Regions from separate parts of the Enterobacter cloacae complex sp. HYC003_NIDB genome, predicted to be linked through region 2. Evidence: predicted binding sites of a transcription regulator. Region 2 holds the regulator's gene; each other region holds the start of a gene.
What was found. The regulator Fur, encoded in region 2, represses iron uptake genes when iron is present. The targets are predictions, from matches to a motif close to ATAATAATGAGAACNACTATCAA.

Region 1: the regulator Fur is predicted to act here: its motif matches at 1,364-1,386, upstream of sufA (Fe-S cluster assembly scaffold SufA).
Region 3: the regulator Fur is predicted to act here: its motif matches at 2,636-2,658, upstream of O1722_RS06905 (Nramp family divalent metal transporter).
Region 4: the regulator Fur is predicted to act here: its motif matches at 5,377-5,399, upstream of sodA (superoxide dismutase [Mn]).

The regions. Positions count from the first base shown of each region.
Region 1 is NZ_CP114220.1:2,851,605-2,859,070, forward strand. Features, by position in the region: gene sufB (Fe-S cluster assembly protein SufB) at 1-947, opposite strand, end outside; gene sufA (Fe-S cluster assembly scaffold SufA) at 956-1,324, opposite strand; gene O1722_RS13605 (MerR family transcriptional regulator) at 1,646-2,374, opposite strand; gene O1722_RS13610 (diguanylate phosphodiesterase) at 2,563-3,783, opposite strand; gene ycgZ (regulatory protein YcgZ) at 4,123-4,362, shown strand; gene O1722_RS13620 (hypothetical protein) at 4,367-4,687, shown strand; gene O1722_RS13625 (biofilm/acid-resistance regulator YmgB/AriR) at 4,717-4,995, shown strand; gene fdhF (formate dehydrogenase subunit alpha) at 5,184-7,334, shown strand; gene O1722_RS13635 (helix-turn-helix transcriptional regulator) at 7,387-7,466, opposite strand, start outside.
Region 2 is NZ_CP114220.1:3,435,864-3,443,329, reverse strand. Features, by position in the region: gene glnS (glutamine--tRNA ligase) at 1-200, shown strand, start outside; gene chiP (chitoporin ChiP) at 647-2,044, shown strand; gene chiQ (ChiQ/YbfN family lipoprotein) at 2,092-2,418, shown strand; gene fur (ferric iron uptake transcriptional regulator) at 2,510-2,956, opposite strand; gene fldA (flavodoxin FldA) at 3,248-3,778, opposite strand; gene ybfE (LexA regulated protein) at 3,934-4,221, opposite strand; gene ybfF (esterase) at 4,350-5,123, opposite strand; gene seqA (replication initiation negative regulator SeqA) at 5,307-5,852, shown strand; gene pgm (phosphoglucomutase (alpha-D-glucose-1,6-bisphosphate-dependent)) at 5,877-7,466, shown strand, end outside.
Region 3 is NZ_CP114220.1:1,448,741-1,456,206, forward strand. Features, by position in the region: gene O1722_RS06895 (sensor domain-containing phosphodiesterase) at 1-1,120, shown strand, start outside; gene nupC (nucleoside permease NupC) at 1,166-2,353, opposite strand; gene O1722_RS06905 (Nramp family divalent metal transporter) at 2,699-3,937, shown strand; gene O1722_RS06910 (DUF2502 domain-containing protein) at 3,971-4,318, opposite strand; gene mgrA (L-glyceraldehyde 3-phosphate reductase) at 4,445-5,443, opposite strand; gene ipdC (indolepyruvate decarboxylase) at 5,630-7,288, shown strand; gene O1722_RS06925 (ion channel protein) at 7,289-7,466, opposite strand, start outside.
Region 4 is NZ_CP114220.1:83,423-90,888, reverse strand. Features, by position in the region: gene fieF (CDF family cation-efflux transporter FieF) at 126-1,010, opposite strand; gene cpxP (cell-envelope stress modulator CpxP) at 1,164-1,670, opposite strand; gene cpxR (envelope stress response regulator transcription factor CpxR) at 1,821-2,519, shown strand; gene cpxA (envelope stress sensor histidine kinase CpxA) at 2,516-3,889, shown strand; gene yiiM (6-hydroxyaminopurine reductase) at 3,933-4,616, opposite strand; gene sodA (superoxide dismutase [Mn]) at 4,683-5,303, opposite strand; gene rhaT (L-rhamnose/proton symporter RhaT) at 5,592-6,626, shown strand; gene rhaR (HTH-type transcriptional activator RhaR) at 6,627-7,466, opposite strand, start outside.

The DNA of each region.
Region 1 (7,466 bases), 580 kb from region 2:
GACATTTTACTGTTTTCGCCTTCGCACAGCGCGCGTTTGGTGACGAAGTTCAGAATACCACCGGTGTTGCCGTCGCCCGGGAACCAGTTCTGTACCGTAGAGTACTTCACTTCCGCATCTTTATGGATGATCACTTCTACCACCGCCGCGTGCAGCTGGTAGCTGTCGCGCACAGGAGCGGAGCACCCTTCGATGTAGCTTACGTAGCTGCCTTCATCGGCCACCAGGATGGTGCGTTCAAACTGGCCGGTTTTTTCCGCGTTGATGCGGAAATAGGTCGAGAGCTCCATCGGGCAGCGCACGCCTTTCGGCACGTAGATAAAAGTACCGTCTGACGCCACCGCCGCATTCAGTGCCGCGAAGAAGTTATCGTTACTCGGCACCACGGTACCAATATACTTTTTCACCAGCTCGGGGTGATCGTGAATGGCTTCACCAAAGGAACAGAAAATGATCCCCTGCTCCGCCAGTTTTTCACGGTAGGTGGTTGCCACCGAGACGGAGTCAAAAATGGCGTCTACCGCCACCTCTTTGCCTTCGCGCACGGGCACGCCGAGCTGATTAAACGCCTCTTCCACCTCTTTACTCAGGAAGCTGTTCTCCGCGCCGGTTTGCTGAACGGCACCAGGTTGCGAGGCACAGGTATCATCACAGCTGCCGCAGGAGGGCGCGGAGTAGTAGCTATAATCCTGATAGTTCAGCTTATCGTAATGCGCTTTCAGCCAGTGGGGTTCTTCCATCTCCAGCCACGCGCGGAATGCGCTCAGGCGAAACTCCAGCATCCACTCCGGCTCGTTACGTTTCGCCGAAATGGCGCGCACGACCTCTTCGTTGATGCCTTTCGCCAGCTCATCGGTTTGCAGCTGCGTGAAGAAACCCTCTTTATAGTTGAGGTGTCCGCCGCTCCAGGTGTTTACATCACTCGTTGCTTCAGTATTACGAGACATAGTACCGCCTATACCCCAAAGCTTTCGCCGCAGCCGCATTCGTTCTGGGCTTTCGGGTTATGAAATTTGAATAACTGGTTTAAACCTTCCCGAACGTAGTCGACTTCGGTTCCATCGATAAACGGCATCGCCTGTAGCGCGACGTATAACTTTGCACCGTCGGTTTCAAAGACCAGATCGTCCTTTTCAGGTTCGGTTACGGTATCCAGCACGTAGCCAAATCCCGCGCAGCCAGTCTGCTTAACGCCTAAGCGTACGCCGAGGATGTCGGGATTTTTTGCCACCAGCTCATGAATATGCGCCGCCGCCGCGGGCGTCAGCGTTAAACCACGCCAGGCAAAATCGGCCGGATTGAAGGTTTCTGAATGCAGTTCCATAGGTCCACCTCATCTGATAAGCCACCAGGGCATAACACCATGTTAGTGATAACGATTATCACTTCAACCCCCTGCGAGCAGGGGCTTTGGGCTAAACCGCCCTTTTTGGCTACTTTCATTAAGCATAGACCCTGTGACGGGATGCGGATGGGATGGTTAGATTTGTTCAATGCATTGATAAATAATGCATTTCATAAGAAAGGCGGTAAGTTGGCGGGCAATGAGAAAAATTGTATTGGAAATACCTATTTTTGAGATAGCTATCTTCCAATAAGAAAGCTGACTCGAAAAGACAAAAAGGCCCTGACGGACCCCTTAACATCAGTGATGGAACGAAACGGCGAAACCCTGTTCACGCCAGTGGTCGAGCTGCTCCTGTTGACGAGGCGTAGGCGCTTTACCGGTCCAGACGAAGATTTTTTGCCCGGGGAAGAGTTCAGGACGTGGAGAATCAATCGGCTCAGCCAGCACGTCGATATGCCAGCCTTTGTAGGCAAGACGGGCCGCTTCCAGCCACAAATGCGTACGGTCGTCGCACTCCCACCCGACCAGCAGCGCATCCTTACCTGCTTTTTTTCGCGACTCACCCAGGCTTGCAACGGCAAACTCAATCAGGACACCGTCCAGCAGGCTTGCCATGTGACGCACCGTATTCTGGTCCTGGTTCATTCGCTGCCGCACAGGGGTGATGATGTTATCTATCAGAACATCCATCGCATGGTCACGGCGGAACTCGCCGATTTTGGCGCGCAGTTTTGCCGGACTGGCATAGCGCAGAACGGTTAACATCTCTTCCTGAAAAGATGCCCAGTTCCCCTGAGTCATCACTTCTGTATTTTCAAGAAGCGCTTTTACTTTGCCGACCGAAACACCCGTTTTCATCAGGCGCTTGATCTCTTCGATACGCAGGATATCTTCATCGTCAAACTGACGATGACCCCCTTCGCTTCGCTGCGGCTTCAACAATCCATAACGGCGCTGCCAGGCACGCAGCGTAACGGGGTTGATACCGCATCGTTCGGCCACTTCGCCGATACTGTAATAGGCCATTAACTCCCTCACGCACATTACTTCCATACCTAACCAAACCAACCTTATCAGATTGTACAAATCATTTGTATAACTAACTCCTCGTTCTGAGACAAGTGAATGGCTCAATGAACCACTCACTCGTTAATGTATTGTTGTATAAATTTCGCCGTACGTACAGGTTACTCTTAACAGTTACGTACAGGTTTTTATAAATCGTACTTTTTATCAGGCCAGGCAATCGCCGGAACGCCCCCCAGACGCGGGCTGGCGAAAAGGTGTCCCTGGAACTGAGAAACCCCGGCAGATTCCAGCCACATCCACTCTTCAGCCAGCTCTACGCCTACCGCACAGAACAGAATTTCCAGAGACGCACAGCATTTAATGATCGCCTGAATAATAGCCTGACGCGGGCCGCTCTTGTGTACGTTGGCAATCAAATCACGGCTGATCTTGATTCTGTCCGGCTGGAACTGGGCCAGCAGTTGCAGACCGGCGAATCCCGCGCCAAAGTGATCGATGGCCACGCTGATCCCGGCGCTTTTAAGCTGTCTGACTGCGCTGGTGAACTCTTCGAAGCGCGAGATCGCCTCGCTCTCGGTGAACTCGACCACAATTTGCTCCGGCACAAAACCGTTCGCCTCAATTGCCGTCAGTAAAAAATCGACGGCGCCAGGAACATTGACCAGCGTCATCGGCAGCAGATTGATGGATAACGTTTGAGTCTGTAGGCCCAGCGCGCTGGCCATCGACAAAGCCACCTGCTTACTCTTCAGATCCGATTCGTACAGCGCCTCACGCGACAGGTTGGCAAAATAGCTTTCCGGAGACTCACCGGACGGCGTGCGGATCAGGGCTTCCCAGGAAACCACCTGCTGCATAAACGGATCGACGATAGGTTGAAATGCGAAACTACAGTCCGCGCCCTTTGCCACTACCGTCGGCTGGGTGGATAACGGCGTGTTTTCGGTGACAAACTCCCAGGCGTCAGCCGGAGGCAGCTCAAAGTAGTTGGCTTTTTCAGTGGCCTCAACGAAGGTGCGGAAAAATTGCAGGGCGCGATCGTTATAGGTCAGCTGATAGCGGGTTGTGCCTTTATCAAGAACCTGTTGCAGCACTTCGTCGGTATCGTACTGACGAAGGTCAAAGAGCTCCATACCCACGTTGCCTAAACGTCTTGAAGGCCCGTGATCGCTTAACAATTCGACCACGTTGTGATGCCGTGGGTCACGGCAGATGAGCTCATAGATCTCCTTAACGTTATCAGCGGGCCCTTCAAGTAACTGAAAAAAGTGTGTGCCGTTAAACAGCAAAATCCCCGTAACATCGAACTGGCGATTTCTACAATTTGCAGCAGCGACCATGTCTTCCAGCGCTTTAACTGGAACGTCCTCGCAGATATGACTGCGGTAAATGATGGTTGTGAGCATGCTAATCCTGAAGATTGAGGGGGTGACCACGAAAACACGTGGGGAGAACTCTGTTATAGCACATTAATTGCCCAACAAATAATTTACATCTCAACGATTTACACGGCTTTTTTGCGTCATTTACGGGCTTGTACAACTCTGCAACGCCGCTTCGGATTGTACAATATATCTTGTGAATCCCGCAGTAAATCGTATAAGAATAAGCACTTGATAAATAATGATTTTATAAAATATATTATAAAATCTTTAAAAAATTGTACATTTTAAATGTACAGATTTGAAAATTATGTATACCTTAAATGTAACGTTACTGATTACGAAAATTTACAGGAGCGAAACATGCAGCAGAACGGACACCTCGCAGACTCGGCAACAGCGATTGCGCAGTATTTCGAAAAAGCCGCGCTTCCAACCCAACAGGAAACATTGGGTCAGGTTGTTGTTGAAATTCTTAGCGACGGGCGAAATCTGAATCGCAAATCGCTCTGCACAAAACTGTTGAGTCGCCTTGAAAAGGCCAATGGCCCGGAAGAGGAACATCATTATCACATGCTTCTTGGCCTGCTCTTCGAACGTTAATGTCATGAACAGCAGTGATGCAGACAGACTGATCGACCAGCTTATTGGAGAAGCCGCTCTTTCACTTTTGAAGGAGCGCGGTCCCGTGACGACCGAGGGATTGGTTCAGCGTCTGCGTAACATGCAAGCATATGAAACGGATCCCCAGCGGCGGGAGACATTAGCGCGAGTGATAGCTGAAATCAGCTCTGGTACGCTCGCTTTTAAAGGTCGCAGAACCGCACAAGGACGAATACAGAGAGAGGGATCTCTCAAAAATAACCGAGACAATGTAGTGCCGTTATTTGGAAATGGAAAACCGTCCGATCCTAAAAAGATACATTGACTACAACTTTACAGCTACGGTGAGAACAAATGAGACAAAATATTCAGCTTCAACCCGAATACCACTCGGCCTTTTTAGATAGCGCGTTGTCGGAGTATTTCCGTCACGCAGGCGATCGCTTTGCTGAAGAGTCTGCCATTTTTTCGACTGCGGTTCGTTGTGTTCTCGCTTCCGAAGGTCATTTGACCAACAAAGCGATCATTCTCTGGCTAATCCAGGCGCTGGAATCCACCGACGATGTCGTTAAGGCGGATGTGATCCGCAAGACGCTGGAAATTGTCGTCGGTTACACCATGGACGATCTTTAACGCCTCCCCCATCCCTACGGATAGCGTGTCATCGTCAATTCTGACGAACAGACTGACGATGACACACCCTCTCTCCTTTAACGCCCTGTTAATCAAGAACGCTGAATGTGGCATGGATCCTGCTTAGTCCGCTAAGGGACTGGGCTTTCCAGTAAACATTGCTTCATTTCTTAACAGGTCTGTTATTGATGAAAAAAATCGCCAGCGTCTGCCCCTACTGCGGTGCAGGCTGCAAACTAAACCTCGTCGTTAAAAATAACCGGATTATCCGTGCCGAAGCCGCTGATGGCGTAACCAATCAGGGCACGCTTTGCCTGAAAGGGTTCTACGGCTGGGACTTTCTTAACGACACACGGCTGCTTACCCCCCGTCTGACGCAGCCCATGATCCGCTACAGCAAAGGCGAGGCCTTTACCCCTGTTACCTGGGAAGAGGCCATTCGCTATACCGCTCACAGGCTTAAAAGCATCAAAGAACAGTATGGCCCTCGGTCCATTATGACCACGGGTTCCTCACGGGGAACGGGCAATGAGACCAACTATGTGATGCAAAAATTTGCCCGTGCGGTGCTGAATACTAACAACGTCGACTGCTGCGCCCGTGTCTGTCACGGTCCGTCCGTTGCCGGTTTACAGGAGACCCTCGGCAACGGCGCCATGAGCAATTCCATTAATGATATTGAAAACTCAAAATGCCTGCTGGTATTCGGCTATAACTGCGCCGACTCTCACCCCATCGTCGCCCGACGTGTGCTTAAAGCACGTGAAAATGGCGCTAAAATCATCGTCTGCGATCCGCGTCATATTGAAACGGCACGCATTGCCGATCTTCATCTTCAGCTAAAAAATGGCAGTAACATGGCGCTGGTCAATGCCTTTGGCTATGTCCTGCTGGAAGAGGAACTGTACGACAAAAACTACGTTGCCCGCTTTACCGAAGGGCTTGAGGCGTACCGGCTGACGGTAAAAGATTACGCACCCGAGCAGGTTGAACATCTGACGGGGATCCGCGCGCGGGATGTTCGTCAGGCAATGCGCATGTTCGCAGCGGCGCCTTCAGCAACGGTGATGTGGGGGATGGGCGTCACGCAGTTTGGTCAGGCGGTCGATGTGGTGAAAGGTCTCTCCAGCCTGGCGCTGCTGACCGGCAACCTGGGCCGCCCTGCCGTCGGCGTGGGTCCGGTTCGCGGGCAAAATAACGTTCAGGGTGCCTGCGATATGGGCGTTCTGCCCAATATGTTCCCCGGCTACCAGGACGTCACTGACCCGGCGGTCAGACTGAAATTTGCCGATGCGTGGAAAATCAATGTCAACCGGATGGACGATCGCGTCGGGACGCGTATCACCGAAGTGCCACATCTCGCGCTGGAAGGAAAGATTAAAGCGTATTACATCATGGGGGAAGATCCGCTTCAGACAGAAGCCGATCTGGGACTGGTCCGCCGCGGCTTTGAGGCGCTCGATTTTGTGGTGGTTCAGGACATCTTTATGACCAAAACGGCAGAGGTGGCTGACGTGCTGCTCCCTGCCACCTCATGGGGAGAACACGCCGGCGTGTTCACCTGTGCCGATCGCGGCTTCCAGCGTTTCGGCAAAGCCATTGAGGCCAGCGGCAACGTGAAGCGCGACTGGGAGATTATCAGCCTGCTGGCCACGGAGATGGGCTATCCCATGCATTACGAGGATAACCAGCAGATCTGGGACGAAATGCGCGAGCTGTGCCCCCTCTTCTACGGCGTGACCTACGAAAAAATGGGCGAGATGGGCCATGTGCAGTGGCCTTGCCCATCCCTCGATCATCCCGGCACCCCCTACCTGTACAAGGATAATCAGTTCGACACCCCTACTGGCAAAGGACAGCTATTTGCCGCCCCCTGGCGCGCCCCGGCGGAGACACCGGATGCGGATTACCCGCTGGTACTGTGCACGGTGCGCGAAGTGGGTCACTACTCCTGTCGCTCAATGACCGGGAACTGCGCGGCGCTGCAAAGCCTGGCCGACGAGCCGGGCCGGGTGCAAATGAACCCGGCGGATGCGGATGAACGGGGGATTGCCGAAGGCCAGCTGGTCTGGGTGCGTTCACGCCGGGGTAAAGTGATCACCCGCGCCAGCATCAGCGAGCGCATCAATGCGGGAGCAATCTATATGACCTACCAGTGGTGGATTGGCGCCTGTAATGAGCTGACGCAGGATAATCTCGACCCGATCTCCAGAACGCCGGAAACGAAATATTGCGCCGTGCAGCTGGAGGCGATCGAGGACCAGCGCTGGGCGGAGGATTTTGCGGCTTGCGCGTACCAGACCATGAAGACGCGTTTGATCGCTGCGGTTAACGTTTAAATGCATTGCCGGGTGGCGGCTATCGCTGCCCGGCCCGCTATCCGCTGCTGTTTTACGTTATCTGTTGTGCATAATTATTTTCCAGGTAATCGCGAAGCAGGTTCGGACGGCTCTTTTTCTCCATCAGCCTTC
Region 2 (7,466 bases):
TGGCGGTTATCAACCCTGAGTCGCTGATTATCAAGCAGGGGTATGCCGAGCCGTCTCTGAAAGCCGCTGAAGCCGGTAAAGCGTTCCAGTTTGAACGTGAGGGTTACTTCTGCCTGGACAGCCGTTACAGCACGGCGGAAAAACCGGTATTTAACCGTACCGTCGGTCTGCGTGATACCTGGACTAAGATCGGCGAATAATCACGCTGGCATGGTCAATGAGAAACAAACGCCGCGTAATGCGGCGTTTTTTTATTTAACGATCATGTCGTTAAGCATCGGGATGATGAATTAAAGCCAACATTCCAGGTCAATGTGGTGCTACTTATTTTATTTAAAAAAGTTTGTTGTTTTCCAAAAACAGAAACGCTGAAAAATATATTCACAATATCAATGTTACTTACTGAAAATTAGCGCATTCCCCCGCCAGTACTTGCTTCCCGGTAAATGTTACAAAGCACTACGAAATATGTGCTCTTCGTCATAATCCTGACTTTTGCCTGATTAAAAGCATTGATAATTCGCGTCGCGAAAAATAACCTAAAGACGGTAGTTAATTCGAGGGTATTTCTGACTACCCCTGACCACTTGGTCTTTTCTGTTTTTCGCCGTTTAAGGCGTTTTAATTCGTCAAAGAGGAATAATCTATGCGTACGTTCAGTGGCAAACGTAGTGCGCTGGCGCTGGCTATCGCCGGTGTGACAGCAATGTCGGGCCTGGTGGTTGCGCCAGAGGCAAAAGCAGCAGGTTTCATCGAAGATTCCACCCTCACGGGCGGTATTTATTACTGGCAGCGTGAGCGTGACCGTAAAGACGTCACTGAAGATAAATACAAAACCAACCTTTCTCACTCGACCTGGAACGCCAACCTTGATTTCCAGTCGGGATATGCCGCCGATATGTTCGGGATCGATATTGCAGCGTTCACCGCAATTGAAATGGCCGAAAATGGCGACAGCGGCCATCCGAACGAAATTGCGTTCTCCTCCAGCAATAAAGCCTACGACGAAGACTGGTCCGGCGATAAAAGCGGAATCAGCCTGTATAAAGCGGCTGCAAAATTCAAATATGGTCCGGTCTGGGCGCGTGGAGGTTATATCCAGCCAACCGGCCAGACGCTGTTAGCACCGCACTGGAGCTTTATGCCAGGTACCTATCAGGGTGCGGAAGCCGGTGCTAATTTTGACTACGGCGATGCGGGGGCGTTGAGCTTCTCCTATATGTGGACCAACGAGTACAAAGCGCCGTGGCACATTGAGATGGACAAGTTCTATCAGAACGATAAAAAAACCAAAGTTGATTATCTCCACTCGCTGGGGGCGAAGTACGACTTCAAAAACGATCTGGTGCTGGAAGCTGCTTTTGGTCAGGCTGAAGGCTATATCGATCAGTACTTTGCTAAAGCCAGCTACAAATTTGATATCGCGGGTAGCCCGCTGAGCACCAGCTATCAGTTCTACGGTACGCGCGACAAAGTCAGTGATGGCAGCGTAAATGATATCTATGACGGCACCGCGTGGTTACAGGCGCTGACCTTCGGTTACAAGGTAGGTCAGGTTGATTTACGTCTGGAGGGAACATGGGTCAAGGCAGAAGGGCAGCAGGGCTACTTCCTGCAACGTATGACGCCAACCTACGCCTCTTCCAATGGTCGTCTGGATATCTGGTGGGATAACCGCTCTGACTTTAACGCCGACGGCGAAAAGGCGGTCTTCTTCGGCGCAATGTATGACCTGAAGAACTGGAATCTGCCTGGCTGGGCGGTGGGTGCGTCCTACGCGTACGCCTGGGACGCAAAGCCAGCAGATATGGCTACGCCAGACGCCTACTACGATCCGAATTACCGTCTGAAAGAGTCTTCATACAGTCTGGATGCGATTTACACCCTTCAGGAGGGCCGTGCGAAAGGCACGATGTTCAAACTGCACTTCACCCAGTATGACAACCACTCCGATATCCCGAGCTACGCGGGCGGTTACGGCAACATCTTCCAGGATGAACGTGACGTGAAATTCATGGTCATTGCGCCATTCACAATCTTCTGATGAACACGCAGGCGGGCGAAATCCCGCCTGCATGGAGACTGCATATGATGAAAAAAATGGTAATCGTTGCGCTGCTGGCATCGGGGCTGGTGGCGTGTGCGCAGGATCAGGCGCAGAAAGAAGACTCCCGTCTGAAGGAGGCGTATAGCGCCTGCATCAATACAGCACAAGGATCGCCAGAGAAGATTGAAGCCTGCCAGAGCGTGCTGAATGTGCTGAAAAAAGAGAAAGCGCATGAGCAGTTTGCGACGCAGGAAAATGTTCGCGTGATGGATTACCAGGCCTGTATCCAGGCGCGGAAAAGCGGTAACGATCAGGAAGTGGCGAAGCGTTGCGATAAGATCTGGGACGAGATTCGCAATAACAATAAATAAGTTGCTTTACGCCCGGTGGCGCAGCGCCACCGGGCTTTTTTCAGGCAAAAAAAAGCCAACCTTACGGCTGGCTCAGAGTATGAACACGATATTATTTCGCGTCGTGCGCGTGGTCGTCTTCGCGGCAATCGCCTTCAGCGCAGTGACCGTACAGGTACAGGCTGTGGTTGGTCAGGCGGATGCCATGACGGGCGGCGATTTCACGCTGGCGTGATTCAATGGAATCATCGCTAAATTCAATGACCTTGCCACAGTCGAGGCAGATCAGGTGATCGTGGTGATGCTGCTGAGTCAGCTCGAACACGGATTTACCGCCTTCGAAATTATGACGAGTAACAATGCCCGCGTCATCAAACTGGTTCAGCACACGATAGACGGTTGCCAGCCCAATCTCTTCACCCATATCGATAAGACGCTTATAAAGGTCTTCCGCACTGACATGGTGATTGTCTGGCCCCTGAAGCACTTCAAGGATTTTTAACCGAGGAAGCGTTACTTTCAGGCCAGCTTTCTTTAATGCGGTATTGTTGTCAGTCATGCGGAATCTGTCCTGTTGCTAAACGATTCACTTCAAAAGAAGAAGTGACAGAAAATGCACTTGGGATAATGCGTCTCATTATAGAACTGCCATGGCTAAATGAAAACTGCAAGTCTCAAGCAAAGTATGCTTATAAAAACGTGGTATCACCAACAAACTTGTTCGATGGCACCCACTTTTTACCAGGGGGATATTGTACAGGTCTGGGCGAAAAAGTTAAAAGTTTGTAGCAATTAATTTAATCGGTTTTACCTGGAAAACGGGCGCAACCGGAGTTGCGCCGCAGGGATATCAGGCGTTAAGGATATCGTCCAGGTTCAGCTCTTCACGAACCTGCTTAACCCATTTTTCTACACGCTCAGCGGTCAGCTCTGGCTGACGGTCTTCATCAATGGCCAGGCCAACGAAGTGATCGTCATCTGCCAGACCTTTGGACGCTTCGAAATGGTAACCCGCCGTTGGCCAGTGACCGACGATCGCAGCACCGCGTGGCTCAATGATGTCGCGAATAGTGCCCAGCGCATCACAGAAATACTCAGCATAGTCTTCCTGATCGCCACAGCCAAACAGGGCAACCAGCTTGCCGTTGAAGTCTACTTCTTCCAGCGTCGGGAAGAAATCGTCCCAGTCACACTGTGCTTCACCGTAGTACCAGGTCGGGATGCCCAGCAGCAGGATGTCATAGCCCTCGAGATCTTCTTTGCTGCTCTTGGCGATGTCATGCACATCAGCAACGTCTTTACCGAGCTGTTTTTGAATGTTTTTTGCGATATTTTCAGTATTGCCGGTATCACTGCCAAAGAAAATGCCGATGATTGCCATGAGTAAAATAACCTCTTGAAACTTAATGGTATGGTGGCCCAAATTGTCCACGGATAAGGGCAATAATAGCAGAACAGGCAACCCTGCGGAAACAGCTATCACGCAGGACTGCACTCTGTGCTACATGAAAAAGGTAATATTGGGGATTTTCTGACTCACGCCTTGCCGCGTAACGTCTCAAGCTGGGCGATCAGCATCTCTTCGATCAGTTCGCTGCGGCTGATGTTGCGCGCGTCAGCTAACTCGTTAAGCGCATCGACGGCATCGGCATTCAGCTTCAGTTCGACACGCTTAAGCCCACGATTTTTATCGCGTTTAAGCTGGTTGCGTTTATTGATACGCAGCTGTTCATCGCGCGAAAGCGGATTCGTTTTCGGTCGTCCCGGTCGACGCTCATTCGCGAACAGATCTAGTGTCGTACGGTCCGTTTGTTCTTTGGCCATGATTCTGAGACTTCGGGGGAAACACGCCGCCCTGCTAATGCCCGGGCGATAAGCGCGCCATCATACATCACCCAAATCCACACGCCAACGACTGGAAGCCCGTCGTCTTCCGGTCGCTGGCTTTTTAATCAATTCGCTGTATCAGTAAGATAGCGGCGAATGGCGCGCAGGACGGCATCCGGTTTTTCCGCGTGTACCCAGTGTCCGGCACCGGCAATGACGTGAGCGCGAGCCTGCGGGAATTGCGCCAGCAGCGTGTCACGATACGCATCAGTGACGTAAGGGGAGTTGCCGCCGCGAATAAAAAGGGTAGGGTGCGGCCAGGCGGGGACGGTTTCCCAGCCCACAATATGCGAATACTGATCCCACAATACCGGGACGTTAAAGCGCCATTGTCCGTCAACAAACGATTTCAGCAGGAACTGAACTACGCCTTCCTCATCAAGATGCTCACGCATAACGGCAGCCGCCTGCTGGCGGGTTGCGACACCCGCTTCGGTGACCGCATTGATGGCGGTAAAAATCTCATCGTGACGGCGAACGTCGTAATTGACGGGCGCAACGTCGATGACCACCAGCCCGGAAATTCGCTCAGGGGCCAGCGCAGTGAGCGCCATCACCGCTTTGCCGCCCATTGAATGCCCGATAAGCGTCGCTTTCTGGATATTATTCGCATCGAGGGTGTCCCGCAGATCCTGCGCCATGGCTGCGTAGGTCATCTCCTCCGAGCGCCCAGAAAGACCGTGATTGCGCATATCAACCTGGAGGATCGCGTGATCGGTCACTAAATCGCGCGCCAGCACACCCAGATTATCCAGGCTACCAAACAGGCCGTGAACCAGTACGATGGGAGAATTATTGTTCGGCGATTGTGCAGTTTGCGCTCGGGTATTCAATTTCATGGCAAAGTTCTTTTTTTAGGTTTGTCAGGTTAGGGTATCATGTTGACCATTCTGCCGCCCGGGGGCAAGGATCCAGTTTAATCTGACTTTTGCCGCCAACCTGGTTTGACGCTATCCGCTGTTGGGATTTGACCTTATAATCTCAACGACTTGTATTCAGATAAGATATCGCACTGGATTAAGATGAAAACAATCGAAGTTGATGACGAACTCTATCAGTATATTGCCAGCCAGACGCGGCATATTGGGGAGAGCGCGTCCGACATTTTACGGCGCATGCTTAAAATTTCCGCCGCCTCACAGCCCACTCCTGTCACTAAAGATGTCGTGTCTCAGCCGAGCGTTGTTGCACAAGTAAAACCTGCCGTCATGCCGGCAAAAGACAAAGTGCGCGCGATGCGCGAGCTGCTGCTGTCCGATGAATATGCCGAGCAGAAAAAGGCGGTTAACCGCTTTATGCTGGTGCTGTCTACACTTTATTCACTGGATAACAACGCATTTGCAGAAGCGACAGAGTCGCTGCACGGTCGCACGCGCGTTTACTTCGCAGGCGACGAGCAGACCCTGCTGCAAAATGGCAACCAAACCAAACCCAAACACGTTCCCGGTACACCATACTGGGTGATCACCAACACCAATACGGGCCGTAAGTGCAGCATGATCGAACATATCATGCAGTCCATGCAGTTCCCGGCGGAATTGATCGAAAAGGTTTGCGGTACAATTTAACCCTTGCATCAGAAGGACCAGGCAATGGCAAATCACAGCCGTGCAGGACAACCTGCACAACAAAGCGATTTGATTAACGTCGCTCAACTGACCGCGCAGTACTACGTGCTGAAGCCGGTGGTGGGCAACGCAGAACACGCAGTGAAGTTTGGTACATCTGGCCACCGCGGTAGTGCGGCGCGCCACAGCTTTAACGAACCGCACATTCTGGCCATTGCTCAGGCCATCGCGGAAGAGCGCGCCAAAAATGGCGTCACCGGTCCGTGCTATGTAGGGAAAGATACCCACGCCCTGTCTGAACCTGCTTTTATCTCCGTGCTGGAAGTGCTGGCGGCGAACGGCGTAGACGTGATTGTTCAGGAGAACAACGGTTTTACGCCAACGCCAGCGGTTTCTAACGCTATTCTGGTACACAACAAAAAAGGTGGCGCGCAGGCTGACGGCATTGTGATCACCCCGTCACACAACCCACCGGAAGATGGCGGCATCAAGTACAACCCACCTAACGGTGGCCCGGCGGATACCAACGTCACGAAAGTGGTGGAAGATCGTGCCAACGCGTTACTGGCTAACGGTCTGAACGGTGTGAAACGCATCTCGCTGGATGAAGCCATGGCCTCCGGCCACGTGAAAGAGCAGGATCTGGTGCAGCCGTTCGTGGAAGGGCTGGCGGATATCGTCGATATGGCCGCTATCCAGAAAGCCGGTCTGAAGCTGGGCGTGGATCCACTGGGCGGCTCCGGTATTGAATACTGGAAACGCATTGCCGAGCACTACAAGCTGGATCTGACAATCGTGAACGATCACGTCGATCAGACCTTCCGCTTTATGCACCTGGACAAAGACGGCGCGATCCGTATGGACTGCTCCTCCGAATGCGCAATGGCTGGCCTGCTGGCGCTGCGCGACAAGTTCGATCTGGCGTTTGCCAACGACCCGGACTACGATCGCCACGGTATCGTCACCCCGGCAGGGCTGATGAACCCGAACCACTACCTGGCTGTTGCAATCAATTATCTCTTCCAGCACCGTCCGCAGTGGGGCAAAGAGGTTGCGGTGGGTAAAACGCTGGTCTCTTCCGCTATGATTGACCGTGTGGTCGACGCGCTGGGTCGCAAGCTGGTGGAAGTGCCGGTGGGCTTCAAGTGGTTTGTTGACGGTCTGCACGACGGCAGCTTCGGCTTTGGCGGTGAAGAGAGCGCGGGGGCATCCTTCCTGCGCTTCGACGGCACCCCATGGTCAACCGATAAAGACGGCATCATCATGTGCCTGCTGGCGGCGGAAATCACCGCGGTCACCGGTAAGAACCCGCAGGAACATTACAACGAGCTGGCGGAACGTTTTGGTGCGCCAAGCTATAACCGTATTCAGGCTGGCGCCACGTCTGCGCAAAAAGCAGCTCTGTCAAAACTCTCTCCGGAGATGGTCAGTGCCAGTACCCTGGCTGGTGACCCGATCACCGCGCGTCTGACGGCGGCGCCGGGTAACGGCGCATCGATCGGCGGCCTGAAAGTGATGACCGAAAACGGCTGGTTCGCCGCGCGTCCATCCGGTACGGAAGATGCGTACAAAATCTATTGCGAAAGTTTCCTCGGCGCTGAGCATCGTCAGCAG
Region 3 (7,466 bases), 2.0 Mb from region 2:
TCTCGAATTCCTGAGCCGTCACTACGGCATCCTCATGCGTGTACATTGTAAAAAGATGATAACCGCGTCGCTGCAACCGTTATTGCAAAAAGACGAGAAGCTCTTCCAGTTGCCGGGCAGTGAGCTGGTAGTGGTCTTGCTGGGTCCGGGCACGGCTGAACGTCTGCAATATATGGTTGATCATCTGAACAGCCGTAAGATTATCTGGAACAAGACTGAGCTCGACATCGAGTTTGGCGCCTCCTGGGGTGAAGTGCCGGATGGAGAAAGCCTGCATCACACGCTGGGTCAGCTGAGCTGGCTCTCCGAGCAGTCCTGTGCCGGGCACAACGTCCTGGCGTTAACCAACAGTCTGGATGATGTCTCCGGTCAGACGACGGACAGAGTGCTGATGCTGGCCCGCATAAAACGCGCCCTTGATATCGGTGGGCTTCACCTTTACGCCCAGCCAATCCATAACGCGCGTGGGGAAGGGTACTTTGAAATCCTCTCAAGGCTTGAAAGCGAGGGGGAGATCATCACGCCTGATCGCTTTATTCCGCTGATTGCTCAGTTTAACCTGAGCCACCGATTTGACCTGAACGTGGTGGAAAAATTGCTGATGTGGATGCGCAGCCATCCGTCCGAACGGGCCGGAACGCAGTTCTCCGTTAATCTGATGCCGCTGACGCTGATGCAAAATGAGATAGCGGCTGAGATCATCGCGCTTTTTGAACGCTACGCTATTGCGCCGCAAGATATCGTCATTGAGATCACCGAGGAACAGGCTTTCTCTGACTCGGGAAGCAGCATCAACAATATCCAGCAGCTGCGGGATTACGGCTTCCGCATTGCTATTGATGACTTTGGTACCGGCTATGCCAACTTTGAGCGCCTGAAGCGGCTGGAGGCCGATATCATTAAGATCGATGGCTGCTTCGTGAAAGATATCTGCACCGACAGCATGGATGCGATGATCGTGCAGTCCATTTGCAACATGGCCAAAACGAAATCGCTTTGTGTGGTGGCTGAATATGTGGAATCGGCTGAACAACGCGAGATGTTGCTGCGATTTGGCGTGGACTATTTGCAGGGCTATTTGATTGGTAAACCAGTGCCCCTGACGGCGCTGGAGGCATAAAAAAACCGGGAGCGAGGACTCCCGGTTTTTATTACGCGGTATGAATTACAGAACCAGTGCTGCGATAGAGGCAGACAGGACGCTCACCAGTGTTGAACCGTAAACCAGCTTCAGGCCAAAGCGAGAAACGACGTTACCTTGCTCTTCGTTCAGGCCTTTAATCGCACCAGCGATAATACCGATGGAAGAGAAGTTCGCGAAGGAGACCAGGAAGACGGACAGGATCCCTTCCGCACGAGGGGAGAGTGTGCTGGCAATCTTCTGGAGATCCATCATCGCCACGAACTCATTGGAAACCAGTTTCGTTGCCATGATACTGCCCACCTGCAACGCTTCGTGAGCGGGCACGCCCATCACCCAGGCAATCGGGTAGAAGATGTAGCCCAGAATACCCTGGAAGGAGATACCGAGTACGGCCGCAAACAGGGCGTTCAGCGCAGCGATCAGCGCGATAAAGCCAATCAGCATTGCGGCGACGATAATTGCAACCTTGAAACCCGCCAGAATGTATTCACCCAGCATTTCGAAGAAGCTCTGTCCCTCGTGCAGGTTTGACATCTGAATGTTCTCTTCGCTGGCATCCACACGGTACGGGTTAATCAGCGAAAGCACGATAAAGGTGCTGAACATGTTCAGAACCAGCGCCGCAACTACGTATTTTGGTTCCAGCATGGTCATATACGCGCCCACGATAGACATGGAAACGGTAGACATTGCGGTTGCCGCCATGGTGTACATGCGGTTACGGGACATCTTGCCGAGAATATCTTTATACGCAATGAAGTTCTCAGACTGACCCAGGATCAGCGAGCTGACTGCGTTAAAGGATTCCAGTTTGCCCATGCCGTTAACTTTCGATAACAGGAAGCCGATCGCACGGATAACCACCGGCAGAACGCGGATGTGCTGAAGGATACCGATCAAGGCAGAGATGAAGACGATAGGGCAGAGCACCTTCAGGAAGAAGAAGGCCAGACCCTGATCGTTCATGCTGCCAAAGACGAAGTTTGTCCCTTCGTTGGCAAATCCGAGCAGTTTTTCGAACATTTCGGAGAAGCCTTTCACGAAGCCCAGGCCTACGTTGGAGTTCAGGAAGAACCACGCAAGTAAAACTTCAATGACCAGCAGTTGGACAACATAGCGAATACGAATTTTTTTGCGGTCTGTGCTGACCAGCAATGCAAGTGCAGTAACGACAACGAGTGCCAGGACAAAATGAAGGACGCGGTCCATATTTGCTCCAAATATGAGGCAGGTTTAATTTCCGTGCACATTCTATGTAACAAGCACAAAGAAAACGAGATCAAGCCCACACTATAGTTACATCCTGTGACGAGTCTCAAAAATAGTGATCAACAAGACATTTTTGTTATGTTAGGTAAATGAGTGAAAAGTTAAGTTTGTGTGCTACGCTTCACAAATGTCTGCGCATTTTCACATTCTGTGACCTTGCTCCACCTGCCTGTCTATCGTTCCTGACTATCAGAGAAATCATGTTAACCGTTACAAATGAACTTGATAATCATTCTCATTTTGATAGCATAAAACATAGCAAAGGCTATATTTCCAGAGGCAGAAATGACGAATAGTCGCGTAGAGAGTAGCAGCGGCAGAGCGGCACGCAAGCTGCGGTTCGCATTAATGGGACCGGCATTCATTGCCGCGATTGGCTACATCGATCCGGGTAATTTTGCGACCAATATTCAGGCCGGGGCCAGTTTCGGCTATAAACTGCTGTGGGTTGTGGTATGGGCCAATCTGATGGCGATGCTGATTCAGATGCTCTCCGCGAAGCTGGGTATTGCTACCGGAAAAAACCTGGCGGAGCAAATCCGCGATCATTATCCACGTCCGGCAGTTTGGTTTTACTGGGTTCAGGCGGAAATTATCGCCATGGCCACCGATCTCGCCGAGTTTATCGGGGCGGCGATCGGCTTTAAGCTTATCCTGGGCGTCTCCCTGCTTCAGGGGGCGGTGCTGACCGGTATCGCCACTTTCCTGATTCTGATGCTCCAGCGGCGGGGACAAAAACCGCTGGAGAAAGTCATCGGCGGCCTGCTGCTGTTCGTCGCTGCCGCCTATATTGTTGAGCTGATTTTCTCCCAGCCGAATCTGGCGCAGCTGACGAAAGGGATGGTGATCCCGTCGTTACCCACTTCTGAAGCCGTTTTTCTGGCTGCCGGAGTGCTGGGGGCGACCATCATGCCGCACGTCATTTATCTGCACTCTTCATTAACCCAGAATCTGCATGGCGGGACGAGTAAAGAGCGCTACTCCGCCTCGAAATGGGATGTGACTATCGCGATGACCATTGCCGGATTTGTGAATCTGGCGATGATGGCGACCGCCGCCGCCGCGTTCCACTTTAACGGGCATACCGGGGTTGCCGATCTCGACCAGGCTTACCTGACGCTGGAGCCGTTGCTGAGTCATGCCGCTGCCACTATTTTTGGTTTAAGCCTGGTCGCTGCGGGTCTTTCATCTACGGTTGTGGGGACACTGGCCGGGCAGGTGGTGATGCAGGGGTTCGTACGTTTCCATATTCCGCTGTGGGTTCGCCGCTCGGTCACGATGCTGCCTTCCTTTGTTGTGATCCTGATGGGGCTGGATCCGACCCGCATTCTGGTGATGAGTCAGGTACTGCTAAGTTTCGGGATTGCGCTGGCGCTGGTGCCACTGCTGATCTTCACCAGTAATAAATCGCTGATGGGCGAACTGGTGAATTCGACGTGGGTGAAGCGCGCCGGGTGGGCCATTGTGGTCGTGGTGGTGGCGTTAAACTTGTGGTTGCTGATAGGCACAGCCGCAGGCCTGTAAAAGAAAAAGGAGCCGGAAGGCTCCTTTTTGTTGTTAATGGTGATGGCCGTGACCGTGGCCTCTGCCTTTTCCATGACCCCAGCCGCCACGGCGGTCGTCACGATCGTTCCAGCCTTCGCGGTAGCCGCGTTCGTAAGCCTTACGCTTATCCCAGCCACGGTGATAGCCGTTATCGTGTTTCCACCAGCGGTTTTGACGCCATTCATAATGGCGATGCCAGTAGTCACGGTCGCGCCAGTAGCCACCGTCCCAATATCTGCCGTAGTCATCACGATCGCCAATTTGTAATTTAATCGATGGCAACAGGGTGATTTCGCCCGCACTGGCGACCAGCGGGGCCGAAACCAGTAATACCGCTGCAAGAATCAGTGACCTGAACATACTCTTCTCCTTCACGATCGGGGCCGCTGTGCGACCTGTTAACGCAATTTTACGAGTTGGTAAACATTCGTTTCATCGCCTCAACTCCTAAATCAGGAACGAGAGCACTTTTTGCTAAAAGTGTTTTTAATCTGAACTGGACAGGATCGTATCTATCGTCTTCAGCTCTTCTGCCGTGAACCGACAATTCTCAAGCACGCCTGCTGCATCTTCAATTTGTCCGGTCTTGCTTGCGCCGATGAGCACGGATGTCACCGCATCGTGGCGCAGGATCCAGGCCAGTGCCATTTGCGATAGCTTTTGCCCCCGGTTTTCCGCCAGCGCATTCAGCTTGCGTACCTTTTCCAGCTTTTTGTCGGTGATCTGCTCCGGGTTAAGGAACTTACTGCCGCTTGCTGCGCGAGAATCCGCCGGGATACCGTTCAGATAGCGATCGGTCAACTGTCCGCCCGCCAGGGGGGAGAAGGGGATACATCCCACCCCTTTATGCTGCAACACGTCCAGCAACCCCTCTTCAGGCGCACGTTCAAACATGGAGTACTTCGGCTGGTGGATCAGACATGGCGTGCCCAGATCCTCCAGTATTTCAATCGCCTGCCTTGCCACTTCTGCCGGGTAGTTGGACAGACCGATGTACAGCGCCTTGCCCTGACGCACCACATGGTCAAGCGCTTTCATGGTTTCACGTAGCGGCGTTTGTGGATCCGGGCGGTGGTGATAGAAAATATCGACATACTCCAGCCCCATACGCCTGAGGCTCTGGTCCAGGCTGGCGATCAGATATTTACGTGAGCCCCAGTCGCCGTAAGGCCCGTCCCACATGGTGTAGCCCGCTTTGGTGGAGATGATTAGCTCATCGCGCCAGGGCAGGAAATCCTCCTGCAAAATGCGCCCGAAATTACGTTCGGCCGAACCAGGAGGCGGGCCGTAATTATTGGCAAGGTCAAAATGCGTAATACCCAAATCGAAAGCACGCTGTAAAAGTTGACGGCTGTTTTCGAGTAACGTCGCGTCGCCAAAATTATGCCAAAGCCCCAGCGAGATGGCGGGAAGCTTAAGGCCGCTTTGCCCACAGCGGCGATATTGCATTGTCTGATAACGATTTTTGTCAGGCTGATAACCCATTGGCGAGACCTCTGGCGCTGGAAAGAAACATCAGTGTATACGTTTACACTAACCTGAAGAAAATGAGCATAGCTCAGCTTTTTTCGTAAAGCATTCTTTCCAGACCCTGATTGTCGCCAATTCTGGACACGCTTCACGCTTATTTAATACTCAGAGTGAGGTCAACGTCAGAAGGACACTTATAATATGCGTACCCCCTATTGCGTCGCCGATTACCTGCTGGACCGACTAACAGATTGTGGTGCCGATCATCTGTTTGGTGTGCCAGGCGACTATAACCTGCAATTTCTCGATCACGTGATAGACAGCCCGGACATCTGCTGGGTGGGCTGTGCCAATGAACTGAACGCGTCTTACGCCGCAGACGGTTATGCCCGCTGTAAGGGCTTTGCCGCGCTCCTGACGACATTCGGCGTTGGGGAGTTAAGCGCCATGAACGGTGTGGCGGGCAGCTTTGCCGAACATGTTCCCGTCCTCCATATTGTGGGGGCCCCGGGTATGGCGGCGCAGCAGCGAGGAGAGTTATTGCACCATACGTTGGGCGACGGCGAGTTCCGCCATTTCTATCATATGAGCGAACCCATCACCGTTGCACAGGCGGTACTTACCGAACAAAACGCCTGCTATGAAATTGACAGAGTCCTGACCACTATGCTGCGGGAGCGCCGTCCGGGCTACCTGATGCTGCCCGCTGATGTGGCGAAAAAAGCCGCTACGCCCCCTGTAAGCGCTCTCACTGTTAACCCCGCACCGGCTGATTTAGCCTGCTTGCAGGCGTTCCGTGAGGCTGCCGAAAAGCGCTTGTCCACGAGCAAACGCACCGCGCTGTTAGCGGACTTCCTGGTACTCCGCCATGGTCTGCGCACGGCCCTTCAGACGTGGGTGAAAGAGGTGCCGATGGCACACGCCACCATGCTGATGGGCAAGGGCATTTTTGACGAACGACAGAGCGGTTTTTACGGCACCTACAGCGGATCGGCGAGCGCCGCGCCGGTCAAAGAGGCCATCGAGGGGGCTGATACGGTGCTGTGTATTGGCACGCGCTTTACCGATACGCTCACTGCCGGGTTTACCCACCAGCTGACGCCAGACCAGACGATAGAGGTTCAGCCCCACGCGTCCCGCGTCGGCGACGTCTGGTTTACGGGTATCCCGATGAGGGAGGCCATTGAAACGCTGACAGCGCTGTGTAAAACCTATGTTCGTGATACGCGAGCGCCATTGGATCACAGCGGCTTTTCGTTCCCGACTATCGAAGGGGCGCTGACTCAGGAGAGCTTCTGGCGTACCCTGCAAACGTTTATCCGCCCCGGAGACATTATTCTGGCTGACCAGGGAACGTCTGCTTTCGGCGCTATCGATCTGCGTTTACCGGCGGACGTGAACTTTATCGTCCAGCCGCTGTGGGGATCGATTGGCTACACGCTGGCGGCAGCATTTGGCGCGCAAACGGCGTGTCCGAACCGACGCGTGATTGTCCTGACGGGTGACGGCGCCGCGCAGTTGACCATTCAGGAGCTGGGATCGATGCTGCGCGACAAACAGCGCCCGATTATTCTGGTGCTTAACAACGAAGGATACACGGTGGAAAGGGCCATCCACGGGCCGGAGCAGCGCTATAACGATATTGCCCTCTGGAACTGGACGCAGATCCCGCAGGCGCTGAGCCTGGCGCCTCAGGCAGAGTGCTGGCGCGTCAGCGAAGCGGAAGCGCTGGCGGAGGTGCTGGATAAAGTGGCACACCATGAGCGGCTTTCGCTGATCGAGGTGATGCTGCCGAAAGCCGATATTCCGCCGCTGCTGAGCGCGCTGACCAAAGCGCTGGAGGCGCGCAATAACGCCTGATTACCTGTCGTTTCGCCATCCCATCAGCATCGGTTTGCCCGCCAGCAGGAGCCAGGCGGGCAACATCACGATACAGAGCAGCGGCAGAAGCGTGGTATCCGGCACGACAACGGCCGCCATAAACAGGCTCAGCCACGCATCGCGCGTGACCACCAGTACCAGCCCCAGAATGGAACAG
Region 4 (7,466 bases), 1.5 Mb from region 2:
CCGTCGAATACTGCAAATAGTATATCAATCCCTTCCAGCTGAATTGATTCAGGTCAGGCCATATGGTGGTAATTTATCCACAAAATGCTGCTCTGGCTCACTTTTTTACAACGAATTACGAAAGCTCAAAACGCCCTGGGTACGACAGAGCACGGATCCTGATGAATAATGACGTCTGACCCAGGGAAACGCTGCAAAATCGCCTGCTCCACCTGTTCAGCGACCATATGCGCCTGAACCAGGGGCAGGTTGTCTTCCATTTCCAAATGAATCTGAATAAAGCGGGTCGGCCCTGACTGCCGCGTACGAAGATCGTGAGCACCACTGACGCCAGGCCAGTTGGTCACAATGGCATAAATTTCATCACGTTCTGCATCCGGAAGCGCACGGTCAAGAAGCGACTGTACCGCTTCATACCCCATCCGCAAGGCGCTGTATAAAATATAGATCCCTATCCCTAACGCAAACAACGCATCGGCCCGATGCCAGCCATACCAGGCCAGACCAAGCGCAATAAGAATAGCCCCATTCATCATAACATCAGACTGATAATGAAGCATATCGGCCCGTACAGCCTGGCTTTGTGTTTTGCGTACAACCCAGCGCTGGAACGTTACAAGAACAAGTGTGCTTATAAGTGCAACTACCGTTACGACCACGCCAACGCCCGGATCGTTCATCGGAGAAGGCGAAATAAGATGCTGAATACCGGTCAAAAACAGGAAAAGCGCAGAGCCCGAAATAAACATGCTTTGTGCCAGCGCGGCCAGCGATTCCGCTTTGCCGTGGCCAAACGTATGCTCTTCATCCGCCGGTTGCAGCGAGTAGCGCACCACCAGCAGGTTGGTCAGCGAGGCGGCAATATCCACCAGTGAATCCACCAGTGCCGCCAGAATACTGACCGACCCGGTGTACCACCACGCGAAAATTTTAATGATCAGCAAACACGACGCCATCACCGTCGCGGCTATTGCGGCCCGGCTTACCAGCCGTCCATAGGATTGATTCATAAACACTCCTGTCATGCCATGGCGCTAGTATAACGGATGGTGGTGGAGTGAAAGGATGAATAAAGCGTTAACAAACCTGAACAATGGGCAAAAAAAACCCCCACATCATGTGGGGGAAGACAGGGATGGTGTCTATGGCAAGGAAAACAGGGTTTACTGGTTACTACGGGTACTGCTATTGCTACTGAAAAGCGTCATATCTGAGCTTCGCTGCATCCGTGCAACCTCACGCAACTGATTCATACGTTGCTGATGTTTGGTATTCAAAACCGCTTGCTGCTCGGGCGTTAGCAGGTGGAACATCTGGTTGCGAACCTTCGCCATCTCTACCTGGCGGGCAACCTGTTCCTGCGCCATTTTTTCGGCCTGAGCGCGTACAGCGCTTTCGTCAAAATTTTCTGCGGTGACAAGGCGATGCATTGTCTCCATTTCGCTAACATTAACAGGGGGCTGGTCGTGTCTTGCCCTCTGCATCAGATCTCGCATCTGTTGACGCTGATGTTCGGTTAAACTTATGCCGTCAAACATATGGCTTTGGCTGCTGTGCTGCGTTGCGCCCTCTGCTGAGGAACCGTTATCGCTGATGATAGCTACAGCAGCCTGGCTAAACGCACTGAAGGCCAGCGTTGAGGCCATGACGGCAGCGGTAACTTTGCGCATCACTTGCTCCCAAAATCTTTCGTGTCGCGATTCAACGAGAGACAGTCTACGATTCAGGCTGCAAACATGCGTCAGGGGGTGTAAAACAACGTAAAGTCATGGATTAGATAGCCTTGATGTCGTAATTTCTGCCTCGGAGGTATTTAAACAATGAATAAAATCCTGTTAGTTGATGATGACCGAGAGCTCACATCTCTTTTAAAGGAGTTGCTCGACATGGAAGGTTTCAACGTCCTGGTTGCCCATGATGGCGAGCAGGCGCTGAGTCTCCTTGACGACAGCATCGATTTACTTTTGCTCGACGTCATGATGCCGAAGAAAAACGGTATTGATACGTTGAAAGAGCTTCGCCAGACACACCAGACCCCCGTCATTATGCTGACCGCACGCGGCAGCGAGCTTGACCGCGTACTCGGCCTTGAGCTGGGTGCGGATGACTATTTACCTAAGCCGTTCAACGACCGTGAACTGGTGGCCCGTATTCGCGCGATCCTGCGCCGCTCTCACTGGAGCGAGCAGCAGCAGAATACCGACAACAGCTCACCTACGCTGGAAGTGGACTCCCTGAGCCTGAACCCGGGCCGCCAGGAAGCGAGCTTCGACGGTGAAACGCTGGAGCTAACCGGCACCGAGTTCACCCTGCTGTATCTGCTGGCGCAGCATCTCGGCCAGGTGGTGTCGCGTGAACACTTAAGCCAGGAAGTGCTCGGCAAACGCCTCACCCCGTTTGACCGCGCCATCGACATGCACATCTCTAACCTGCGCCGTAAGCTGCCGGAGCGTAAAGACGGTCACCCATGGTTTAAAACCCTGCGTGGTCGCGGTTATCTGATGGTTTCCGCTTCATGATAGGCAGCTTAACCGCCCGCATCTTCGCCATCTTCTGGCTGACGCTGGCACTGGTTTTAATGCTCGTTTTGATGTTGCCAAAACTCGACTCACGCCAGATGACGGAGCTACTCGACAGCGAGCAACGTCAGGGCGTGATGATCGAGCAGCACGTGGAAGCGGAGCTGGCAAACGATCCGCCGAACGATTTAATGTGGTGGCGCAGGTTGTTTCGCGCTATCGACAAGTGGGCGCCCCCCGGACAACGTCTTTTACTGGTCACCAGTGAAGGCCGCGTGATTGGGGCCGATCGCAATGAAATGCAGATTATCCGCAACTTTATTGGCCAGGCGGATAATGCCGATCACCCACAGAAAAAGAAATATGGTCGGGTAGAGATGGTCGGTCCTTTCTCGGTGCGGGATGGGGAAGACAATTACCAGCTCTATCTGATTCGCCCTGCGAGCAGTTCCCAGTCCGACTTTATCAACCTGCTGTTTGACCGTCCGCTTTTGCTGTTGATTGTCACGATGCTGGTCAGTTCCCCGCTGCTGTTATGGCTGGCGTGGAGCCTGGCGAAACCGGCGCGTAAGCTGAAAAATGCGGCGGACGAAGTGGCGCAGGGCAACCTGAGGCAGCATCCGGAGCTGGAATCCGGGCCGCAGGAGTTCCTGGCCGCCGGAACCAGTTTTAACCAGATGGTCTCTGCTCTTGACCGCATGATGACCGCGCAGCAACGCCTGCTGTCGGATATCTCCCACGAGCTGCGGACGCCGCTCACGCGCTTACAGCTGGGTACCGCCCTGCTGCGCCGCCGCAGCGGTGAGAGCAAAGAGCTGGAGCGTATTGAGACGGAAGCGCATCGCCTGGACAGCATGATCAACGATCTGCTGGTGATGTCGCGCAATCAGCAGAAAAACGCGCTGGTGAGCGAAACGGTGAAAGCCAATCACCTCTGGCATGAGGTGCTGGACAACGCGGCGTTCGAAGCGGAGCAGATGGGCAAATCGTTCACCGTCAACTTCCCGCCGGGCCCGTGGCCGCTCTACGGTAACCCCAACACGCTGGAAAGCGCGCTGGAGAATATCGTGCGTAACGCCCTGCGCTATTCGCACACGAAGATTGAAGTGGCGTTTTCGGTGGATAAAGACGGGATTACCGTCATTGTCGATGACGATGGTCCTGGCGTCAGTCCGGAAGATCGCGAGCAGATTTTCCGTCCGTTCTACCGTACCGACGAGGCGCGCGACCGTGAATCTGGTGGTACGGGGCTAGGTCTGGCAATTGTTGAAACCGCCATGCAACAGCACCGTGGCTGGGTGAAAGCCGATGACAGCCCGCTGGGCGGGCTGAGGTTAACGCTGTGGCTGCCGCTGTATAAGCGTTCGTAACCGTATGTGCCGGGTGGCGGCTTCGCCTTACCCGGCCTACTTTCTACGGAACCTCTTTCCCCCACAATCTCCGCGAACTGCTCTCGATCTTGCCGCTTAACCGCCGCTTCTGCATCGTTCTGGTCCAGCTGGTGGATAATCCCGCCGCTGACAGCAGGCGGTGATACTGCTCGTCATCAAACGGCATATGCCAGGCAATTGCGCAGGCCTCGTATACCGACACCTCACTCAAGCGCGAAGCCAGCTCAAGCGGCGCATCCGCCGAAACCTGTCCCGCCTGCACAACGCGATACAGCCAGCCGGTTTTACCCGCGTTTTGCAGCTGGGCCGACATATCCTGAATGCCGAAATGGTAATTAAGCTTAAAGCACGGTGAGCGCGGCTGGGTGACCTGAATCAAAGCATCGCCCCAGCGGTAAATATCGCCGATAAAGACGTTCTTCTCCGTCAGCCCCTCCGTTGAGAGATTTTCGCCAAACGCGGGGGCGACGAAGAGGTCCGCCTGTTCAGGAAATTCGGCTTTCCAGTGCTGATAGTGCTCGCGCGGATAGTGGCACAGCGCGCGATCGGGCCCGCCGTGGATTTTCTTTTCAGCCTGCTGGTCACCCGCAAGCCCGAGATCGGTCAACGTCAGCTCACCGTCGACCTGCACTTTGGCGATGGCGCTCGGGCGGCTGCCTTCGTACTCCCTTACCTTGCCTGTAAACACATTCACCGGGTAATGCATCTCCACTCCTTCAGATACAAAAAAAGCGAGTCATCAGACTCGCTTCTCACAGGCGTCAATGCAACCTTATTTTTTAGCGGCGAAACGCGCTGCTGCTTCGTCCCAGTTCACTACATCCCAGAAGGCTTTGATGTAGTCAGGGCGACGGTTCTGGAACTTCAGGTAGTAAGCGTGTTCCCACACGTCCAGACCCAGAATTGGGAAGCCGGATGCGCCAGAGATAGCTTCACCCATCAGCGGGGAGTCCTGGTTAGCGGTAGAAACGACCGCCAGTTTGTCACCTTTCAGGACCAGCCACGCCCAGCCAGAGCCGAAACGGGTTGCAGCGGCTTTTTCGAATTCCGCTTTGAAGTTGTCAACGGAACCGAAGTCACGCTCGATAGCCGCTTTCAGGTCGCCCTGAAGGGTGGTGCCGGTTTTCAGGCCTTTCCAGAACAGGCTGTGGTTAGCGTGACCGCCCGCGTTGTTGCGCAGCACGGTTTTCTTGTCTGCCGGCAGCTGGTCCAGTTTGGTGATCAGCTCTTCAACAGGCAGATTAGCGAACTCTGGCAGGCTTTCCAGCGCAGCATTCGCGTTGTTCACATAGGTCTGGTGGTGTTTAGTGTGATGGATTTCCATCGTCTGCTTGTCGAAATGCGGTTCCAGTGCGTCGTAGGCATACGGCAGGGATGGCAGTGTATAACTCATAATCCTCTCCATTATTGTCGGGCGGCACAGCTGTTAATGCCGCGTAAGCAGTTGGTTCATTATAGTTAATTAAATGATATTGAAAATGATTATCAATGCCGTAGTTTTTATAAGGTTATTAGATTTTTGATAAATGACAAAATTGTGAGTCTGCTCACGTGCTTAACGTGGTGATTGCCATCCTGAACAAAAGTGCGGCAACCTTCTGAAGGTTCCCAAACCGCCTCATTTTTACACTCATCAAGTCGGCGGGAAGCCTCCGGCTATAAAAACGATGAGGATGTAAAAATGAATCATGCGATTACGATGGGTATTTTCTGGCATTTGATAGGCGCGGCCAGTGCAGCCTGTTTCTATGCCCCGTTTAAAAAGGTGAAAGGCTGGTCATGGGAAACCATGTGGTCCGTTGGCGGCACCGTGTCCTGGCTGATTTTGCCGTGGACAATCAGCGCCATGCTGCTGCCCGATTTCTGGGGCTACTTCTCCTCCTTCAACGCCTCCACCCTGCTGCCGGTATTCCTGTTCGGCGCGATGTGGGGCATCGGTAATATCAACTACGGCCTCACCATGCGCTACCTAGGCATGTCGATGGGGATTGGCATCGCGATTGGCATTACGCTGATTGTTGGCACCCTGATGACGCCAATCCTGAACGGCCACTTCGACGTGCTGATCAACACTCAGGGCGGGCGAATGACGCTGCTGGGCGTGCTGGTGGCGGTGATCGGCGTGGGCATCGTCACCCGCGCAGGCCAGCTGAAAGAACGCAAGATGGGCATCAAAGCCGAAGAGTTCAACCTGAAGAAAGGGCTGCTGCTGGCGGTGATGTGCGGCGTATTCTCGGCGGGCATGTCGTTCGCCATGAACGCCGCCAAACCGATGCACGACGCCGCTGCGGCGCTGGGCGTCGATCCGCTGTACGTTGCCCTGCCAAGCTACGTGGTGATCATGGGCGGCGGCGCGCTGGTAAACCTCGGCTTCTGCTTCATTCGTCTGGCAAAAGTGAAGAACCTGTCGGTAAAAGCCGACTTCTCGCTGGCAAAACCGCTGATCGTCACCAACGTCCTGCTCTCCGCCCTCGGCGGTCTGATGTGGTATCTGCAATTCTTCTTCTACGCCTGGGGTCACGCCAGTATTCCGGCGCAGTATGACTACATGAGCTGGATGCTGCACATGAGCTTCTACGTGCTGTGCGGCGGGCTGGTTGGGCTGGTGCTGAAAGAGTGGAACAATGCCGGGCGTCGTCCGGTTGGCGTGCTGAGCCTGGGCTGTGTGGTGATTATCATTGCGGCCAATATCGTCGGCCTCGGCATGGCGAACTGATTACGCTGCCTTTCGACTGCGATGACGCCACTGAACCGGCGTCATCCCCACCTCACGGTTAAACACCACCGAAAAGTAGTTACTGTCCTCAAAGCCGCAGCGCATCGCCACTTCACTCACCATCAGCTCCGTATGCTGTAACAGGTACTGGGCGTGGCAGATGCGCAGCTGGCGCAGATAGTGGTTGACCGTCATCCCCGTCTGGGTGCGGAACTGCTGGCGCAGCGCGCGCTCGCTGCACTGCTCCTGCTCGCAGAATTTTTCCAGCACGAAACTCTTGTTCAGACTGCCCGCAAGCCGGGTGATGAGCTTATCCAGCAGCGCTTCCTGCGTGGTAGCAGAGGGATTATCCGTAGCGTAACGATGCCGCTTCAGGGTCATCACCAGCTGGGCAAAAAGCAGCTCCGACATCTGGTTTGCCACCGGATCGCTCTTCTGGCTCTCCTGCTCCAGCTGGGAAATCGTCTGGCGTACCTGAGCCATGCCGTTGCTGCTTAAGCGCCAGTGCGGTTCGCCTCTGGCATCATGAAAACCGGGGATATTGCCCGCCCAGTCGACATTCAGTTTAAGTCTGTCGGGGCAGTAGATGACGTTCTGCAACACCAGATCGTTAACCGAGGCGTAGGAGTGTTTGTCTTCAGCGCGGATGTAGAACAGGTCTCCGCGCGTGATGCGGTAGGGGCGGTCGTTGAGGACGTGCAGGCCGTTGCCTCGCCATACCAGCACCAGCTCGCAAAACTCGTGGGTGTGCTCGGCAAAGACGTTTTGCGGGTAGCGGTCGGCCACCGCGACGGCCTGACTCGCGGAGGCAAAAAAATCATCTTTGCGAAGAATGAGCTG